One region of the Mesorhizobium sp. WSM1386 genome, then DNA from elsewhere that is predicted to be linked to it. Evidence: predicted binding sites of a transcription regulator. Region 1 holds the regulator's gene; each other region holds the start of a gene.
The links. The regulator LexA, encoded in region 1, represses DNA repair genes until DNA is damaged. The targets are predictions, from matches to a motif close to TGTTCNNNNTGTGTTCNG.
Positions count from the first base shown of each region.

Region 2: the regulator LexA is predicted to act here: its motif matches at 4,512-4,529, upstream of AC0NIH_RS04430 (ImuA family protein).
Region 3: the regulator LexA is predicted to act here: its motif matches at 4,751-4,768, upstream of AC0NIH_RS02830 (DNA recombination protein RmuC).

Region 1 covers NZ_CM148373.1:4,011,587-4,018,004, forward strand. Annotated here, with positions in the region: gene AC0NIH_RS19665 (ComEC/Rec2 family competence protein) at 1-2,394, shown strand, start outside; gene lexA (transcriptional repressor LexA) at 2,388-3,140, opposite strand; gene AC0NIH_RS19675 (GntR family transcriptional regulator) at 3,567-4,364, opposite strand; gene AC0NIH_RS19680 (ABC transporter substrate-binding protein) at 4,491-5,477, shown strand; gene AC0NIH_RS19685 (ABC transporter ATP-binding protein) at 5,536-6,315, shown strand; gene AC0NIH_RS19690 (ABC transporter permease) at 6,321-6,418, shown strand, end outside.
Region 2 covers NZ_CM148373.1:929,954-936,371, reverse strand. Annotated here, with positions in the region: gene AC0NIH_RS04460 (response regulator transcription factor) at 1-257, opposite strand, end outside; gene AC0NIH_RS04455 (DUF4153 domain-containing protein) at 261-1,805, opposite strand; gene AC0NIH_RS04450 (HpcH/HpaI aldolase/citrate lyase family protein) at 2,252-3,124, shown strand; gene AC0NIH_RS04445 (DUF1737 domain-containing protein) at 3,174-3,380, shown strand; gene AC0NIH_RS04440 (GIY-YIG nuclease family protein) at 3,548-3,835, shown strand; gene AC0NIH_RS04435 (metallopeptidase family protein) at 3,948-4,370, opposite strand; gene AC0NIH_RS04430 (ImuA family protein) at 4,553-5,647, shown strand; gene AC0NIH_RS04425 (DUF6504 family protein) at 5,589-6,418, shown strand, end outside.
Region 3 covers NZ_CM148373.1:597,272-603,689, reverse strand. Annotated here, with positions in the region: gene dapE (succinyl-diaminopimelate desuccinylase) at 114-1,307, shown strand; gene AC0NIH_RS02855 (hypothetical protein) at 1,313-1,945, shown strand; gene truA (tRNA pseudouridine(38-40) synthase TruA) at 1,933-2,682, opposite strand; gene AC0NIH_RS02845 (GNAT family N-acetyltransferase) at 2,706-3,212, opposite strand; gene fmt (methionyl-tRNA formyltransferase) at 3,209-4,162, opposite strand; gene def (peptide deformylase) at 4,167-4,697, opposite strand; gene AC0NIH_RS02830 (DNA recombination protein RmuC) at 4,801-6,072, shown strand; gene AC0NIH_RS02825 (GFA family protein) at 6,094-6,418, opposite strand, start outside.

The DNA of each region.
Region 1 (6,418 bases):
CGGTCCCTGTTTGCGATGCCGCTGCCGGCCTCGCTGCCGACGCAATCGCCTCTCGTGCCGGGTTCCGGCAACCAGCCCGCACCGGATATCCCCGCGCCAATTCCGTCGCCGGCCGGCAGGATCGTGCGTGTGCGCCGGCAACTCGGCCGGCTGTCATTGCCGCGCCTGCGCAACGGCATCACTGCGGCGGCGGAGCTGGAGCTTGACCGCGGCATGGGCTTCCTGCTGGTGCCGGTTTGCCTTGCAATCGGCGCGATCGGCTATTTTTCGCTGGCGGCCGAACCGGATTTTGCCAGACCTGTCGCGGTGGTGGCCCTCATGGGCTTCCTGGCGATTGTCTCGCGCTCGTGGCCGAAAACCCATCTGTTCCTGACGGCGGCATTGCTGTGCGCGCTTGGCTTGCTCGCCGCCAAGGTCGAGACGTGGCGCACGGGAACCCAGATGCTGGGCTCGGAAATCTCGACGCAACTGAGCGGCCGCGTGGTCTCGATCGAAGAGATGGAGACCGGCCGCATCCGGCTTACCATCGACGTGACGTCGACCGCCCGGCCGAAACTGCGCTACGCGCCGGAAAGGGTCCGGCTTTCGGCACGCAAGATACCGCCGGAAATGACCGCCGGCTCCCTTATTACCGGCTATGCCAAGCTGTTGCCGCCGACCGGTCCGGTGCGGCCGGACAGCTATGATTTCTCCTTCGACAGCTATTTCGCCGGCATCGGTGGCAGCGGGTTCTTTCTCGGCAATCCAAAAGTCGTTGCAGCCGACGACGCTGGCATGCCGCTGTCGGCCCGCCTTTCATCAGCGATACAGAACGCCCGCGAAGCCATTGCCGACCATATCAGGGGCAGCGTCGGCGGCGCAGAAGGCGAGATCGCGGCGGCGTTGATCGTCGGCGTGCGCGCCGGCATCCCCGACGAAATCAACGAAGCGATGCGGCGCACCGGCATCTATCACATCATCTCCATATCGGGACTGCACATGGCGCTGGTCGCCGGCACCATCATGGGGCTCCTGCGCGGCGCCTTCGCGCTGTTCCCGGACTTTTCCGCGCGCCGGCCGGTGAAGAAATACGCGGCCGCGGCCGCACTGTTGTCGATCGCCGCCTATCTCGTCATCTCCGGCGTCGTCGTCGCCGCCGAGCGCAGCTTCATCATGCTGGCGGTGATGCTGATTGCCGTCCTGTTCGATCGCGCGGCGCTGACCATGCGCAATCTGGCGATCTCGGCGATCGCCGTCATCCTGGTTTCCCCGCATGAGGTGGTCGGACCGAGCTTCCAGATGTCGTTCGCCGCGACCGCGGCCCTGGTTGGCGCCTATGCCGGCTGGGCGGATCACCGGGCGGGAAAAACGAGGCCACCGCCGCCGAAGCGCTCCTTGCCCGGCTTCCTGACGCGAAAATTCCTGCTGGCGACAGGCGGATTGGCCATGACCTCCATCATCGCCGGCAGCGCCACGGCGCTGTTTGCCATCTGGCATTTCCAGCGGGTGTCGCCGCTCAGCCTGTTCGCCAATCTGGCCGTCATGCCGATCGTCTCAGTCGTGATGTTCCTGGCCGTTGCCAGCGCGCTGCTGATGCCGTTCGGCCTGGATGCGCCATCCCTTTACTTGATGGGCAAGGGCCTGACCGCGATGATCGCCATTTCGGCGTGGATATCGGAACGCTCTCCGGTCGATGCGGTCGGGCTCATCTCACAGCAATCCGTTCTGCTGGTGGCAATTGCCCTGGTCATCGCGACGATGGCGACGACGTGGCTGCGGCTTGCAGCGCTTCCATTCGCGCTCGCCGGCTTGCTGGTGGTGTCCGACACGCGCACGCCGGATGTGCTGGTCTCGGAAGACGCGCGGCTGGTCGCGCTGCCGATCGGCGGTGGCGAACTCGCGGTCAGCCGGGCCCGGCCGAACGAATTCACCGTCGACAACTGGAAACGCGCGCTGAGATCCGAAACCATTATCCTGCCGGAGATGTTCGACAAGGCGGATGGACAATTCGATATTGCCGATGCCGTCAGCCTGCCGCCGGGAGCGCCGTTCTATTGCACCGACGGTGTCTGTCTCGCCAGGCACCCGTCCGGTGCGATCATAGCGCATGTCGAAGACCGCAAGGATACCTGGAAGGCCTGTGGCTTCGCCGACCTGATCATCGTCAATGACGCAACGGCCTACGACGCCTGCCACAATCCGCTGGTTCTCGTCGTCACCAAACGGCAGCTCGCCCGCAAGGGCAGCGCGGCCATCTTCTTCGACCGCCAATCGGCCACCGGTCCGCCAACCATCAGCTTCGCGGTGGACAGCCCGTATCGGCCCTGGCACGCGCAGCGAAAATTTTCGCGCGAGGCGAGGGGCCTGCAGCCCTATCGCAAACCTGACAAGCCAAGTGCCGTGCCGGCTCAGTAGCGCCTGATCAGCCCGACGAGCTTGCCCTGCACCTTGACCCTGTCCGGCCCGAAGATGCGCGTCTCGTAGGCCGGATTGGCGGCTTCAAGCGCAATCGAGGCACCCTTGCGGCGGAACCGCTTCAGGGTCGCTTCCTCCTCGTCGACCAAGGCCACGACGATCTCGCCCGGGCTCGCCGTATCGGCGTTGCGGATAATGACCGTGTCGCCATCGAAGATGCCGGCCTCGATCATCGAGTCGCCCTTGACCTCCAGCGCATAGTGCTCGCCGCCCATGATCATGTCCGGCGGCACCGAGATGGTATGCGTCTGATGCTGGATGGCATCGATGGGCACACCGGCAGCGATGCGACCCATGACCGGGATGGACACCGCTGGAACCGCATCGTCGTCGTTGCCGGCAGCGGCAAAGCGCGACGGTGCCGGCTTGATCTGGCGGCCGAGGCTGCCCTGACCGAGACCGCCTTGGCCGAGACTTCCCTGGATGACACTTGGAGAGAATTTCTTCGCCGCGTTGAGGCCCGGCGCGATCGAATCGGGCAGCCGCAGCACTTCCAGCGCACGCGCCCGGTTGGGCAGCCGGCGAATGAAGCCGCGTTCCTCCAGCGCCGTGATCAAGCGATGGATCCCTGATTTGGAGGCGAGGTCGAGCGCCTCTTTCATCTCGTCGAAGGAGGGCGGAATACCGCTTTCCTTGAGCCGTTCATGAATGAACATCAAGAGTTCATGTTGCTTGCGTGTCAGCATGGCGGCCCCCAAGGCATCTGGACAAGGTTTTGATCCAGAATGGTTCTGATCCAGAATCGAAAAAACAAACCCAGAACAAACACTATCTGTTCCAGTTGTGTTCTGCAACCGTTTAAAGTTTAGTGAATTTGGTAAGAGGGCCGTAATCATTTGCAGGGCCGGACAGGCCGGAAATCGGGGATTTTCGCCCGTTGCCGCCCGTCGCCCGCATTGAAATGTCTTGGTTAATAGCCTGCGGCCAGTCTTGCGACATGGCTCGGCATCAGCCGACGGCAGACCCTGGCGAGGCCGATTTTCGCGCCTGCGATCGGCTTGCCTGCCGTGAACGAAACGAAATCAAAACGCCAACAATCGCCGGTTTGGAAGCAGGTACCGATCGCGGCTTCTGCAATCTCGTCGAGCGTCGGACGATGAGGAGGTGCCGAATCATCCGGCAACCGCTTTCAAGCTGCCGGCGCGCGCGACGTCCTTGTTCGCGTCGCCGTCCTCGCTGTGGACATAGACGTGCAGCGTATAGCCGATGTGGGCCGTCATCAGCGCTTTTGCCCGCTCGACGTCGAGGTCCAGGGCGGCTTCCATGATCGCCGTGTGGTGCTCGATCGCCATCGCCCCGCGCAGCGCGTTCATGGCCTCTTCGTAGCCATCCTTGAGGCCGGCCGCGGCTCGCAATGTCGGCGCCAGCCCAAGAAAGCGATGATGCCGGCGCAGCTGGTCCGAGATCGTCGAGCGAAACCGCAACAGCCAGCTGGACGTCGCGGCACTCAGCAGCGCCGCGTGAAAAGCCTCGTGGTTCTCGTCCCACTGGTCGACGGCGGCATCCGAGGGATCGTCCACCGCGGTCTTGCAGCGGGCGAGCCGGTAGTGCGCGGTGACAACCGCGTCTTCCCATTTCCGGCCGCCGTTCTCCATCGATTCCTGGAAGAGCGGTATCTCGACGACCATCCTCGCGCGCGCCAGATCCTCAAGTTCGGCGCGGGACACGGGGGCGACCGCAAAGCCGCGATTGCTGATGGCGGTGACCAGGCGTTCGGCTTCGAGGCGCGACAACGCTTCGCGCAGCGGCGTCCAGCCAACTCCATAGGTGCCGCGCAGGGCGCTGAGCTTGAGCGGGGCGCCCGGCATGAGACGGGTGGTGAGGATATCGCGCCGCAGAAGCTGGTAAGCAGCTTCCGTCTTGGTGGAGTTCTTCTGGTCCTGCATCGCGATCCATTCGTTCTCTGCCATTGGAGAAATTATATATGATGGCGAGTGATGGCAAGAATTATATATAATGTTTGACATGCGCCGATGGACTGACCATGATCGCTGGAGGTGCCCCGAAGCGGCGCTGATCAAATCTGGGAGGAAATGATGTTGAAGTCGAAGTCCGCTTGGCTGTCGGGATTGGCCCTGGCCGGTGCATTGATGGTCAGCGCCGGCAGCGCCGCGGCCGATCAGATCCGTATCGGCATCGCCAATTTCGGCGAGCATCCGCAATTGAACGCCGCCATAGCCGGCTTCAAGAAGGCGCTGACGGACAATGGCTTCGTCGAGGGCAAGGACGTCGTCTACACGGAGAGCCATACTAATTTCGATGCATCGCTGGTGCCGCAGATGATCGCCAAGCTGCAGGCCGAGCAGCCCAAGCTGATCTACACCATCACCACGCCGGTCTCGCAGATCGCCAAGAAGGCACTCGCGGGCTCCGGCATTCCGATCGTCTTTGCCGCGGTCACCGATCCGGTGGCGGCCAAGCTGGTACCGTCGTGGGACGCGGGAGACGAAGGCATGACCGGCGCCAGCGACCTGCAGGATGTCGCCGCCGTAATGGCCTTCACCAAGAAGCTGTTGCCGAACGCCAAGCGCTTCGGCGTGCCGTACAATCCAGGCGAGGCCAATGACGTTGCCCTGGTCGAAAAGATCAAGGCGGCGGCGCCCGCGGCCGGTTTCGAGGTCGTGGAGGTCGGCATCGACAACGTCAATGACATCCAGCAGCGCATCGCCTCGCTCGCCGGCAAGGCCGACGTCATCTACGGCCCGGCTTCGAACCTGATCCAGCCGGCGATCGCCGCCGTCTCCGCGGCCGCTCGCCAGGCCGGCATCCCGGTCGTCAACTCCGATGACAGCGCGGTCCGCAACGGCACCGTACCGGCAAGCTTCGCGGTCAATTACACGCAGGTCGGCGTCAACGCCGGCAACATCGCCGCCGAGATCCTCAAGGGCAAGGATCCGAAAACGATCGCGCCATCGCGCCCGGCCTACACGGATCACATGGCAACGATTTCCCGCAAGGCGATGGCCGCGTTCGGCATCGAGATACCGGCTTCGATGGCCGATTGCGGCTGCATCGTCGACTGATATCGGGACTGAAGGGTGACGGCGGGGGCGCCGTCACCCTTCAGGTCAGGGAGGAACGATGCTCGAGATCCGATCCGCGCGCAAAGTATTCTACAGGGGCCAGGCCGACGAAAAGATCGCGCTGGACAGCCTCAGCCTGTCATTGGCGACTGGCGAGTTCGGCATCGTCATCGGCTCCAACGGAGCCGGCAAGAGCAGCATGCTCAACGCCATTTCCGGAGCTCTGATCCTCGATTCCGGCAAGATCCTGATCAACGGCGCCGATGTGACAAACATGCCGGTGCACAAGCGCGCCGCCAAATTGGCGCGGGTCTTCCAGGATCCGATGCGCGGCACCGCCGCCAGCATGACGGTGGCGGAGAACATGCTGCTTGCCGATCTGCGCAGCCACAAGCGCACCTTGCGGCAAGGGCTGAACGCCACACGGCTCGCCTCCTACAAGGAGCGGCTGTCGATATTGGGCCTCGGTCTTGAAAATCGCCTCGACACGCGCGTGGACCTGCTCTCGGGCGGACAGAGGCAGTCCCTGTCGCTGATCATGGCGGTCGGCGGATCACCTGATTTATTACTGCTCGACGAACATACCGCGGCGCTCGACCCGCGTACGGCCGAGATCGTCATGCAGGCGACGGTGCGCGCCGTCAGCGCGCTGAAGCTGACCACACTGATGGTGACCCACAACATGCAGCACGCCGTCGACTATGGCAGCCGGGTGATCATGCTCGACGCGGGCCGGGTCCTGCTGGAAGTCACCGGCGAGGAAAAGGCTAGGGTCACGGTTATCGATCTGATCGGCCATTTTTCCGTCAAGACCGACCGCATGTTGTTGGCGAGCTGATCCCCATGGGCTTTATTGAGGAAGTTCTCTCCAGCTTCATCGCGATCATGCCGGTCACCCTGGCGCAAAGCCTGATCCTGGCCTTTGTCGTGCTCGGCATCAT
Region 2 (6,418 bases), 3.1 Mb from region 1:
ATCTCCTCGTCTCGCGCCGACAGGAACAGCACCGGCACATCGGATGTGTGCCTGAGCCGCCGGCAGACCTCCAGCCCGTCCATCTCCGGCATGCCGATGTCGAGCACGACCAGGTCAGGTGTGTGCCGTTCGATCGCCTGCAGGGCGGCCGCGCCGTCGGAAACGGCAGCCGTCTTCATGCCGGCCTTTTCCAGGGCGAAGCAAATCACCTCGCGGATATGCGGGTCATCGTCGGCGACGAGGATGTGATGCGGCATGGATCAGCGGTCCGGCGCGGTAGGTTGCGAGGGCTGAGGAAGCACGAGCGACCCCTTGCTGTCGAGATCGCGCAGCAGGCGCCAGTCTCGAAAGCTCCAGGCCCGCCAGTTGTTCTGGACGCTGCGATACCAGCTTTCGTCGCTGTCGCGCACACGCTCCAGCTCGCGGACAGCGCCGGCGGCAGGCGTCTTGTCCTGGTGATCGAAGAACCGGTCGAGCGCCGGAAACGCGCCCGGGCCGAGCGAGCGCAGATACCAGGCGTCGAGGGGAATGCCCTGGCCGGTCATTTCAAGGGAATGGTCGACATTGTAATTGGCGATCGTTGCCGCGAAGTTGATGAAGCAACAGCCATAAAGCGCCAGGGATAACGTCAGAAGATTGGCGGAGAACAGCCATTCGTTGGATTTTTGCAGTGCGATGCGGGCGATGATCAGCGCAAGGCCCGCCGCCACCAGCCCCATCCAGACGAAAGCCCCGATACGCCAGTAGGTCAGCGCATAGATGCCGACATAGAGATCGAGCCGCAGGATCGACGAGATCACCAGCATGATGTTCTGCGCCACCCAGGCATAGACCAGCCGGCGAACGACCGGATCGGCCGAGGTCGCGCTGCCGGGCCTGAGCGCTACCAGGACGAATCCGGCGGCAAGCAGCGCGGTGGCAACAAGCGGATAGGCGCCGCGATGCGCATAGGCGGCGTAGCTTAGGCCGTCGGGAAGGCCCACCCCGCCCCACAGATAGGTGGCGTCGAGCCCGGTCTGCAGCGCGAACAGCACGTTGAAGACGATCAGCGCGCGCAGGATGGCCGCCTTGCCGAAAACGATATCCTCGATGACGTGAACTTGCGGATTGGTCGCCGGTTGAGCAGCCGGGACATGGTTTTGCCGGGAGGCGCGCCGACGAAATCGCGGCAGGCGTGGCCGCAAAAAGGCCCAGACGCCGGCGAGCACGAGCAGCCAGAAGGCAATGCGCGCCAGCTGGATGAGATCGAGCAGCTTCAGAAGGTCGATCAGCGACAGCCAGTAGCCGATGACCGGATTGGCGGCGCCGAACAGCGCCAGGAAGACGGCGCCCAGCGTCAACGGCATCACCCAGACGGCGATCGCCGCCAGCCGGACGCGGCGCCGGCCGAACCGGCGCGCTGTCCCGCGCCAGCGGATGAAATCGCCAACGAACCGAAACGGCGCCGTTAGCCAAAACAGGGCGATCTGCCGGGCAATGCGGGTGGGGCCGTGCCGCAGGCGCCCGCTCAGCGAAAGCGCGAACACGACAAGGGCCGCAAGCGCGATCGAGACGGACAAGGCGCTGGCATTTTCGGCGAGCGGGAGCAGCGCGACCAGCAGCGCGGCGGGCTTCAGCCAGACTCTGCTATCGCTGAAGGCCGCGGGATGCACGGCCACGACCGCGGCGGCGATCAGGATGGCGAACAGCAAAACCGTGATGCCGACTGGCTGGCGGTAGAACAGGAAATCCGCCAGCACGACCAGCAGCACGGCAATGCCGAAGCGGCTGCAATAGCTTGGTGCCGCTGTGAAGAACGACGTCATGAACCGACCTTCCTGGCAGCATCTGGCCTGGCAGCTTCTGGCCTGATCGCATCCGGCCGCATTGGCGGCGGGCTCTTGCGGACAAAGGGAATGAGCATGGCGGTGGGACCCGCCCGTGGCGGATCGGCCAGCCACCAGCACTCACTGCGCAACCGGTAGGGCAGACGGGGAGTTGCTCGCTTTTGCATGCCGCCTGTCTCGCAGACCGACGGGGAAACCGTGCGGCGGATGCAAGGAGGTTTCCCGCAGTCGCGTGCAGTTTTCGTGCAGGGACGAGGAGGGCGGCTTCTACCTCCCCCTTGTGGGGAGGTCGGACCGAAGGTCCGGGTGGGGTCTGGCGCCGCACCCCCACCCCGCTGCTTCGCAGCGACCCTCCTCACAAGGGGGAGGGTGAAACGCTGCCCTGCGCGCTTGCCTCCACCAGCCACACGCGGCATAGATCGGACATGGATATCTATCGCCCGCGCCGTTCGGTGCTCTACGTCCCGGCCTCCAATGACAAGGCGCTGGCCAAGATCGCGCAGCTTTCGTGCGATGCCGTCATCATCGACCTGGAGGATGCCTCGTCGCCGGCCGACAAGATCGCCGCGCGCGGGAAGTTGGCGAAGATCTTCGCCGATGCCGATCGCCGCTGCGAGATGATCGTCCGCATCAATGCGCTGTCCAGCGAATGGGGCGCCGATGACCTGCTGGCCGCCGCAAGCTGCGAACCCGACGGCATTCTCTTGCCCAAGGTCGATGCGCCGCGCGACCTGCTCGAGGCCGGCGATATGCTCGACGACATTTTTGCCCCCGATAGCGTAAAACTGTGGGCGATGATCGAGACGCCCAAAGCGCTGCTCAACATCGGCGCGATCGCCGAACTTGGCCGCGATCCGGCCTCACGCCTTGATTGTCTCGTTGCCGGAACGAATGACCTGGTCAAGGACACCGGCGTGCTGGCGATACCCGATCGCCGCTACCTCGTGCCCTGGCTGATGCAGATGGTGTTGGCCGCGCGCGCCGGCGGCCTCGACATGCTCGACGGCGTCGCCAATGATTTTCGTGACCTCGACGCTTTCACCCGCGAATGCACGGAATCCGCCGCCATGGGGTTCGACGGCAAGACCCTCATCCACCCGGCCCAGATCGAAGCCGCCAACCGCGCCTTCGTGCCGTCAACGCAAGCGGTGGCCGAGGCGCGCGCGGTGAAGGACGCCTTCTCGCTCGCCGAAAATGCCGGCAAGGCCGTGATCGCGCTGAATGGCAGGATGGTCGAGCGGCTGCACCTGACGCAGGCTGAAAAACTGCTGGCGAAGGCCGCCGCCATCGGCGCATGATATCGGCCCTATGCTCGCGGGCTATGGGTATTCACGACAGGACTGGAAAATGAAACTCTATCGCTTTCTGACGGCCCCCGACGATGCCAGCTTCTGCCACAAGGTGACGGCGGCGCTGAACAAGGGCTGGCACCTGTTCGGCTCGCCGACCTACGCCTTTGACAAGAAGGCCAAGACCATGCGCTGCGGCCAGGCCGTGGTGAAGGACGTCGAGGGCCAGGAATATGGGCCGGATACCAAGCTCAGCGACTGGTAGATTTTGCCAAGCGGCGAGGCCCTTCTCTCTCTTCGTCATCCTAGGGCGTAGCAAGGAGCGAAGCGACGCGGCGCAGACCCTAGGATCCATGCCGTGACATTGGTCGTAGAGTGTGGCGGAGCAGAAATGGCGCTTGCACGCCCACTGACACGGGCTACCCTTCGACCATGACCGGCTACGTCTACATGACCGCGAGCCAAAAGCGCGGCACGATCTACATCGGCGTCACCAACGATCTCGGTCGCCGCGTACCCGAGCACAAGTCTGGCCAAGGCTCAGGCTTCACCGGTCGTTACGGCGTGCAACGCCTTGTCTGGTACGAAGAATTTTTCGACATCGCAGACGCCATCCAGCGCGAAAAGTCGCTGAAGCGCTGGCCGCGCCAATGGAAGATCGAGCTGATCGAAAAGGCCAATCCCGAGTGGTTCGAACTCTTTCGTGGAACAGGCTGGTAGGTTCGCTGTTTCTTGCGCCGCCGGAGCACTGCACCACCGGCACGGCATGGATCCTAGGGTCTGCGCCGCGTCGCTTCGCTCCTTGCTCCGCCCTAGGATGACGAAGGTGGTCCTACTCGGCAGCCTCTTCGATCCGCTCCATATCGTCGTCCGACAGGCCGAAATGGTGGCCGATCTCGTGGATCAGCACGTGGGTGATGATGTCGCCTAGCGTTTCCTCGTTTTCGGCCCAGTAGTCGAGCATGGCGCGGCGATAGAGCGTGATGCGGTTCGGGCCTTCGCCGGTCTGCGGGTTCCAGCGTTCGGCGATGCCGCGTCCCTCGAACAGGCCGAGCAGGTCGAATGGTGTTTCCAGCGACAAATCGTCCATGATCTCGTCGGTCGGGAATTCGGCGATCTGGATGACGATCTCGCCGGTCAGCTTGCGAAACTCCTCCGGCAGATGGGCGTAGGCCTCCAGCGCCAGGAACTCCAACTCCTCCATCGAGGGCGCAAGTTCGCCGTGCCAGGTGCGGGTTTTGTAGATGCGAGCCATGCTTTGTCCTTTGATCCCGGCATATAGGCTTTCGCACCGGAATCGGCAAACGATGCGGCCGGTGCGCCCCGCGCTTGCAGATAGCCAGGAATAAATTCCTTGTGACTCTGCTTGACTCTTCGGACCGCCTCTGGAATCTATTAGAACATAACGGGAACAATTGTGAGTGGAAGCTGACCGTCATGGCGATGACCGCCGTGGCGCGGGAGACTGTTTTTGCCCTGCGCCGCCAGATTGCGAAGATCGAGGGAACGCTGCCCGAGCGCCTGCAGGCGCCGGCCGCCGCGCCCCTTGGTGCTGGCGCCAGCCCCGATCTTGCCTCTAGCATTGATCTCGCAACCAATGCCGATCCCACCTCCAGCCTTGATCTCACGATCATCCGCCGCGGCCTTGCCGCGGCGGCGCCGGATGCCTTCCTGCCGATCGGCGTCGACCGCCTTGATGCTGCCCTGAGCGGCGGCCTGCCGAAAGCCGCGCTCAGCGAAATCCATGGCCTGGAAACCCGCGACGCCGGGGCCGTCGCCGGTTTCGCCCTGTCGCTCACCAGCCTGATCCTCAAGCAGGCGCGGGGGCTGCCCATCTTATGGATCGGCACCACGGAAATCTTCCGCGAGGCCGGCTTTCCCTATGCCAGGGGACTGCACGCTTCGTTCGGCATCGAGCCGGAGCAATTGCTGTTTTCCGAGGCGCCCAGGCTTGTCGATGCGCTGTGGGTCGCCGAGGAGGCCGCCCGGATGACGGCGCTCGCTGCTGTCATCCTGGAAATTCGCGGCAACCCGCAGCGGCTGGACCTGACCGCGACGCGCCGGCTGCATGCGCGGGCGATGAGTGCCGGCCGGCCGGTGTTCCTGTTGCGGCAGGCGGCCGGGCCCGAGCCGACGGCGGCGCCCGTCCGCCTCATCGTCGCGCCGGCGCCGGCGGCGCCGCGCGCCACGGTCGCCGGGCCGCTCGCCGGTTCGATCGGCCGCCCGGCCTTCACCATCACCATCGGCAAGAGCCGCACGGCCCTGCCTGGACAATTCACACTGGAGTGGAACCCCGATGAACGCGGATTCGATGAAAGAGCGGGCGACGAAAGAAGGCGCGAAAGAGACCGGGCAAAGGATCCTGTCCCTGTGGTTTCCCTATCTGGCGGTGGAAAGAATCCTGCGCCAGCGTCTGGGGCGGTCCTGGCGTTCCCGGCCTTCGGATCACCTGACGCCATTTCACCCGCCGCTCGTGATCAGCCACCGCCAAGGGAACGCACAGCGTATCTCGGCCCTCGACGAGCGGGCTGAGGCGCTGCACCTGAAACGCGACATGGGCATTGCCGACGCGCGCGCCATGTACCCGTCGATCGACATCGTCGAGGCCGATCCCGAGGCCGACCGGCGCCTGCTCGAAGGCCTTGCCGACTGGTGCGACCGCTACACCCCGCTGGTGGCGATCGACGGCACCGATGGGCTGTTTCTCGACGTCACTGGCTGCACCCACCTGTTCGGCGGCGAACGCGCCATGCTGGACGACATCCTGTCGCGCTTCTTCCATCAGGGTTTTGCCGTCCGTGCCGGGCTTGCCGCGACACCGGGCGCGGCCTGGGCGGCGGCGCGCTTTTGCGGCGACCGCATCGTCGTGTCAGGCGAGGAGGAGGCCCTGCTCGCGCCCTTGCCGCTGGCCGCACTGCGCATAGCGCCGGAAACCCGCACCAGCCTGGAAAGCGTAGGCCTGCGCACGGCGGGCGCCGTCATGGCGGCACCGCGCGCCCCGCTTGCCCGCCGCTTCGGCGGCTCGCTGCTTTTGCGCCTCGACCAGGCGCTTGGCCGCCTCGACGAGGCGGTCTCGCCGCGCCTTCCCATCGCGCCGCTTTCGGTCGAGCGCCACCTCGCCGAGCCCGTCACCCTGACCGAGGAGATCGAGCGGCTGGTGGGCATGCTGGCGACGACCTTGAAGGCCGATCTCGAGCGCCGCGGCGAGGGTGCCCGGACGCTGGCACTGCTGCTCTTTCGCGTCGACGGCGCCGTCAGCCGCATTGCGCTCGGCACCTCGCGGCCGATGCGCGATCCCCGGCT
Region 3 (6,418 bases), 3.3 Mb from region 1:
CGCGGCCGCGACTATACGACATGAAAACCATAATGTCGGCGCTTTGTCAGGCCATTGGGCTGCCCCCTAGTCTGGCCGTGACAGGCCCTCAGCTTTCGACTATCGGTTTTGCCATGACGCTGCCGACCGACCCCGCCGCAAACCTCGCCACTCTCATCCGTTGCGCTTCGGTGACACCAGCCGAAGGCGGCGCGCTCGGCGCGCTGGAAACGATGCTGAAACCGCTCGGCTTCCTGGTTGACCGGCCGGTGTTCTCCGAGGATGGCACGCCCGACATCGAGAACCTTTATGCAAGGCGCTCCGGCAACGGCCCGCATCTGATGTTTGCCGGTCATACCGATGTCGTGCCGGTCGGCGACGAAGCCGCCTGGACGCATCCGCCTTTCGCCGCCGAAATCGCCAATGGCGAGATGTATGGACGTGGCGCCGTCGACATGAAGGGCGGCATTGCCTGTTTCATCGCCGCCGTGGCGCGCCATGTCGAGGCAAATGGCGGCCCGAAAGGCTCGGTCTCGCTGCTGATCACCGGTGACGAGGAAGGACCCGCCATCAACGGCACGGTCAAGCTGCTTGAATGGGCGGCGTCCAGGGGCGAGAAGTGGGATGCCTCGCTCGTCGGCGAGCCGACCAACCCGGATGCGCTCGGCGACATGGTCAAGATCGGCCGGCGCGGTTCGATGTCGGGTGCCGTCACCGTCAATGGCCGCCAGGGCCATGCCGCCTATCCGCAGCTTGCCGACAATCCGGTGCGTGGGCTGATGAGCCTGGTCGACGCCTTGCTGCATCCCGTCTTCGACAAGGGGACCAAGGATTTCCAGCCGACCAATCTGGAGATCACCTCAATCGATGTCGGCAACCCGGCCACCAATGTCATCCCGGCGAAGGCGGTCGCTGTCTTCAACATCCGCTTCAACGACACCTGGACGGCCGAAACCCTTCAGGCCGAAATCCACAACCGCCTCGACCAGGCGGCCGGCCGCAAGAAATATCGGCCGGGCAAGAAGACGCCGGTCGATTACGATCTCGTCTGGCGCGACCGACCGAGCCATGTCTTCCTGACCCGTGACGACCGGCTGGTCGAAACGCTTGCCGGCTCGATCAAGTCGGCTGTTGGCAAGGAGCCGACGCTATCGACCTCGGGCGGCACGTCGGACGCGCGCTTCATCAAGGATTATTGTCCGGTGGTCGAGTTCGGCCTGGTCGGCAAGACCATGCACATGGTCGATGAGCGCGTCGCCATTGCCGATCTCGAAACACTGACGCGAATCTACCAGCGCTTCATCGAAGACTGGTTCGGGCAGGGCTGAACGGCATGCTTTCCGCGGACGAAACCCAAGCTTCGCTGATCGGCGCCTGGCGGTTGATGCTCGGCAAGGTCGACGGCCTGCGCCTGCTCGACCTGTCGGCCGACGGGTTCTGGAATTCCTTCTTCGCCATCATCGTTGCCGCGCCGGCGCTGATCGTCGGCTGGGTCGGCATCGCCAACGAGATCGGCGATCCCGACGCCTTTGCGGGTCGCTTCAGCATGCTGCTGCGGCTGGCGACCGTCGATATCGGCTCCTGGGTGCTGCCGCTGGTCGCGCTCGCCCTGGTGGCGCCGCGCGCTGGTATCGGTGGCCGTTTCGTCCACTATGTCGTTGCCAGCAACTGGGCCTCGGCGATCACCGCCTGGCTGATGCTGCCATCGGCGCTGACCAGGCTCTTCCTGTCGTCGGCAAGCCAGGTCTCGAGCCTCGTATCGCTGCTGTTGTTTGCCCTGTCGATGGTGCTGACCTGGCGCATGACGAACGCCACGATCGGCAAGGGAGCGGCGGTCGGCACCGCCGTCTTCGTCGGCATGTTCATCGCGTCGCTGCTGGTGCTGTTCGGGCTGCAGATGCTGCTCGGCATCGCCGTGCCGGACGATGTCGGGGCTCAGAGCCTTTCCGGGCTCTATCCGGGATAGTCTACGCCAATGAGGAAAAGCCCGTCGGGCGGCGCCACCTGGCCGCAGGCGGCGCGGTCGCGCGCTTCGAGCGCCGCCTTGAGGTCACCGGCGCTCCAGCTGCCGTCGCCGACGCGCTTGAGCGAACCGACCATCGAGCGCACCTGGTTGTGCAGGAAGGAGCGTGCCGAAGCCCGCACCTCGATCATGTCGCCCTGTCTGCTCACGTCGAGCCGCTCCAGCGTCCGGACCGGGCTGTTCGCCTGGCACTGCGTCGAGCGGAAGGTGGTGAAGTCGTGCCGCCCGAGCAAGATCTTCGCCGCTTCGTGCATGGCGCCGGCATCGAGCCGCTTCGGCACCCACCACACCTTGCCCTTTTCCAGAGCCGAGGGCGCGCGCCGGTTGAGGATGCGGTAGAGATAGTGGCGGCCGGTAGCCGAGAAGCGGGCGTCGAAATCGTCGGGGACGACGTCCGCCTTGAGGATGACAACGCGTGCGCCCGCCGCCTGCAGATGGGCGTTGACGGCATCGCGCACCTTGTCGCCAGGCCATGCCTTGGCGAGATCGACATGCGCCACCTGGGCGGTCGCATGCACGCCCGCATCGGTGCGGCCGGCGGCGCGCAGTCGCACCGCCTCGCCGCAGAACTTTTCGATCGCCTCTTCGATCGCCTGCTGCACCGAAGGCTGGTCGGCCTGGTGCTGCCAGCCGGCGAAAAGGCTGCCGTCATATTCGATGTCGAGGCGAAAACGCGGCATGCCGGGCGGCTATACGCTTTCGCCTAGGCGGCGAGAGCGGTGAAGGCGGAAGCGTAGATCAGCCTGCCGGCTTCCGGAGCGTCGCCCCAGGCCAGCGCCTGCAGCGCTTCGCCCTGGTATTCGCTCTCGAACTTTTCGGCCCGCGCATGGCTGTAGCCGAAACGGCCGTAATAAGCCGGATCGCCCAGCACCACGGCCAGCGTCTCGCCGGCATCCTTGAGGCGGATATGCGCCTCGCGGATCAGCGCGCCGCCAATGCCGCTGCCATGGAAGGAGGGCTCCACCGCCAGCGGCGCGAGCGCCACTGCCGCGAAGCTCTTGCCGCCATTTTGGACGAACAGCCGGGAAAACAGGATGTGGCCGACCACTTGCCCATCTTCCTCCGCCACCAGTTCGACGATGGCATCGCCGCCCGTCACCAGCGCATCGACCAGCCCGGCTTCCGCCTGCTGGCCGAAAGCGTGTTCCTCGACGTCGCGAATGGCCTCGCGATCCCGCGGCGTCGCCGCGCGTATCGACATCATGCTCATGAGAACTTCATTCCTTTTTCGATCTTGGCCCCGCGCAGGAATTCCGACGCGGCAGCGGGCCTTCCGCCCGCGCGTTGAACTTCGACCAGCCTGACCGCGCCTGTTCCGCAGGCCACCGTCAGCCGGTCATCGAGAATGCCTCCCGACTCGCCCAGATCATCCGAAAGCGGCAGGCCTTCGGACAGCGTCGAGCGAAGCAGTTTCAGCCGCTCCGGGCGGCCGCCAATGTCAATCTCGGACCAGGCGCCGGGAAAGGGCGACAGGCCGCGAATGGTGTTGTGGACCTCGGCCGCTGGCCGCGTCCAGTCCACGTGCGTCTCGGATTTATCGATTTTTCTGGCGTAAGTCACCCCGTCCACGGCCTGTGCGGTAAATCTCAGGGTGTTCTCTTCCAGCCGCGCCAGTGCTTCCACCATCAGGGCAGCACCGACGCTCATCAACCGATCATGCAGATCGCCGGCCGTCATATCGGGTTCGATGCCGCATTTTTCAACCAGTCCCACCGGCCCGGTGTCCAGCCCCTCATCCATGCGCATCACCATCATGCCGGTTTCCAGGTCGCCCGCCATGATGGCGCGCTGGATGGGAGCCGCGCCCCGCCAGCGCGGCAACAGCGACGCATGGCCGTTGATGCAGCCGAGCCGGGGCGCGTCGAGGACCGCCTTCGGCAGCAGCAACCCATAGGCCACGACCACGGCGATATCGGCCGCCAGGGCATGCAAAGCGGCCTGCTCGGCTTCGCCTTTCAGCGATACGGGCGTCCGCACCTCGACGCCCAGCCGCTCCGCCTCGCGCTGCACTGGCGACCGCGTCAGTTCCAGCCCGCGCCGTCCGGCGGCGCGCGGCGGCTGGGTATAGACGGCTGCAATCTGGTGTCCCGCTTCGGCAATGGCGCGCAACGTCGGCACCGAAAACTCAGGCGTGCCCATGAAGATGACGCGAAGGGGCATTCCCCTATCCCACCAGTTTGCCCGGCGCTCTGTCCTTGGCGAGCTTCTTGAACTTTTTCACCACCATGTCGCGCTTCAGCTTCGAGATGTGGTCGATGAACAGCACGCCGTTGAGATGGTCGATCTCGTGCTGCAGGCAGGTCGCCATCAGCCCCTCGGCCTCCATCTCCTGCAGCTTGCCGTCGCGATCGAGATATTTCACACGCACCGAAGCGGGGCGTTCGACCTCGGCGTAATAGTCGGGGATGGACAGGCAGCCTTCCTCGTAGACGGAGCGCTGGTCGGCGCTTTCCAGGATCTCGGGATTGATGAAGACATGCGGCGCCGGCGTCTCGTCTTCCTTGGCGAGATCGATCACCAGCATGCGCAGGGGTTCGCCGATCTGGATCGCGGCCAGCCCGATGCCTGGCGCGTCATACATGGTCGCCAGCATGTCGTCGGCTAATCCGCGCAACGGCGCGTCGACGCGTTCCACCGGCTTGGAAACCTGGCGCAGGATGGGGTCGGGAAGGATGATGAGCGGCTTGATCGGCATGGCGTTCCACCTAAGACGTCCAGCGAAAAGCGTCAACCGGGGCGTCTGAGCCTCGTTCACGTTTTGATCTGTGTCGTCGGGCCGAATCGGCTATGCTGTCCACATGAATGACCTGAGCACCATCCTTTCGGAGCCCGTCGCACGGCTTGGCGCCTCCACGATCACGCTTGGCCACGCGCTGGCTTTCGGCGCATTGCTGTTTCTTGGCCTGTTCGTGGCGCTTGTCGTCGCGCTGTGGCGGTCAGCCAAGGCGCGCGCCGTGGCGGCTGCCGAAGCCGCCGACCACGCCCGCGACGCCGAGGCGCGGATGGCCGGCATTCTGCAATCCCAGGCGGAGATGCAGGGCCGCATGGGCGCTATCGCCGAAGTGTTCGGCGCGCGCCAGGCAGAGCTGACGCAATCGATCGGCCAGCGTCTCGACGCCATGACCGGCCGCATCGGCCAGACCATGACCGAACAGACCAAATCCACCCATGAGAGCCTGGCGAAGCTGCAGGAGCGGCTGGCGGTCATCGACACCGCGCAGGGCAACATCCAGTCGCTCGCCGGCCAGGTCGTGCAGTTGCAGGCGATCCTCTCCAACAAGCAGACGCGCGGCGCTTTCGGCCAGTCGCGCATGGAGGCCATCGTCGCCGACGGCCTGCCGCATGGCGCTTACGAGTTCCAGGCGACGCTGTCGAACGGCAGCCGGCCCGATTGCCTGGTTAAAATGCCGAATGGCGCGCCGTCGCTGGCGATCGATGCCAAGTTCCCGCTGGAGGCATGGAACGCCATCCGAGCCGCCGATGGCGCCGACCTGCAGAAGGTCGCCGCCCAGGCCTTCCGCCGCGACATCGAGATCCATGTCCGCGACATCTCGGAAAAATACCTGATCCAGGGCGAGACGCAGGACACCGCCTTCATGTTCGTGCCGTCGGAATCGGTGTTCGCCGAAATCCACGAGAATTTCGAGGCGATCGTCCACAAGGCGCATCGGGCGCGCGTCGTCATCGTTTCGCCGTCGCTGCTGATGCTGTCGATCCAGGTCATCCAGGCCATCCTCAAGGACGCCCGCATGCGCGAACAGGCGCATCTGATTCAGGGCGAGGTGATCCGGCTGATGGAGGATGTCGCGCGGGTCGACGAGCGGGTGCGCAAACTGCAGGTCCATTTCGGCCAGTCGGCCAAGGACATCGACGATATCCTGGTCTCGACATCGAAGGTCACCAAGCGCGGCCAGAAGATCGAGGCGCTGGAATTCGGCGCGCAGCCAGACGGCGATGCCGGCCCGGACGGCGCCTCACGTGCACCGGCCGCGAAGGCCGACGCCGGCCCCCGCGTCGCCGATTCGAAGACCGGTCAGCTCAGGCTGAGGGTCGTCGAAGGCGACGATTGAGGCGCGGCACCTGACCCGGCGCTACTGCTCCTCCACGGTGGTCATGCCCTGAAATTCAGGCAGCCAGTGCAGCGCCGATCGGTGCCATTTCTGCAGTGTCGGAACCAGATCCTGACGTTGCCGCGCGGTCCCCACCCGAATTCCATAGACCTTCGGACCATCTCCGACCGACGTGGCGTAAAGGTGCGAGCCGCAGTCTGGGCAAAAGGCCTGGACGCGCTTGGCGCCGCTCGCCACGGTCTTGATGTAGATTTTCGGGGTGCCGCGCGTGATCCGGTAGTTGTTTTCCGGCGCCGGAACCGTCACGCGAAAGGCGGTGCCGGTCAGCTGCTGGCAATCCGTGCAA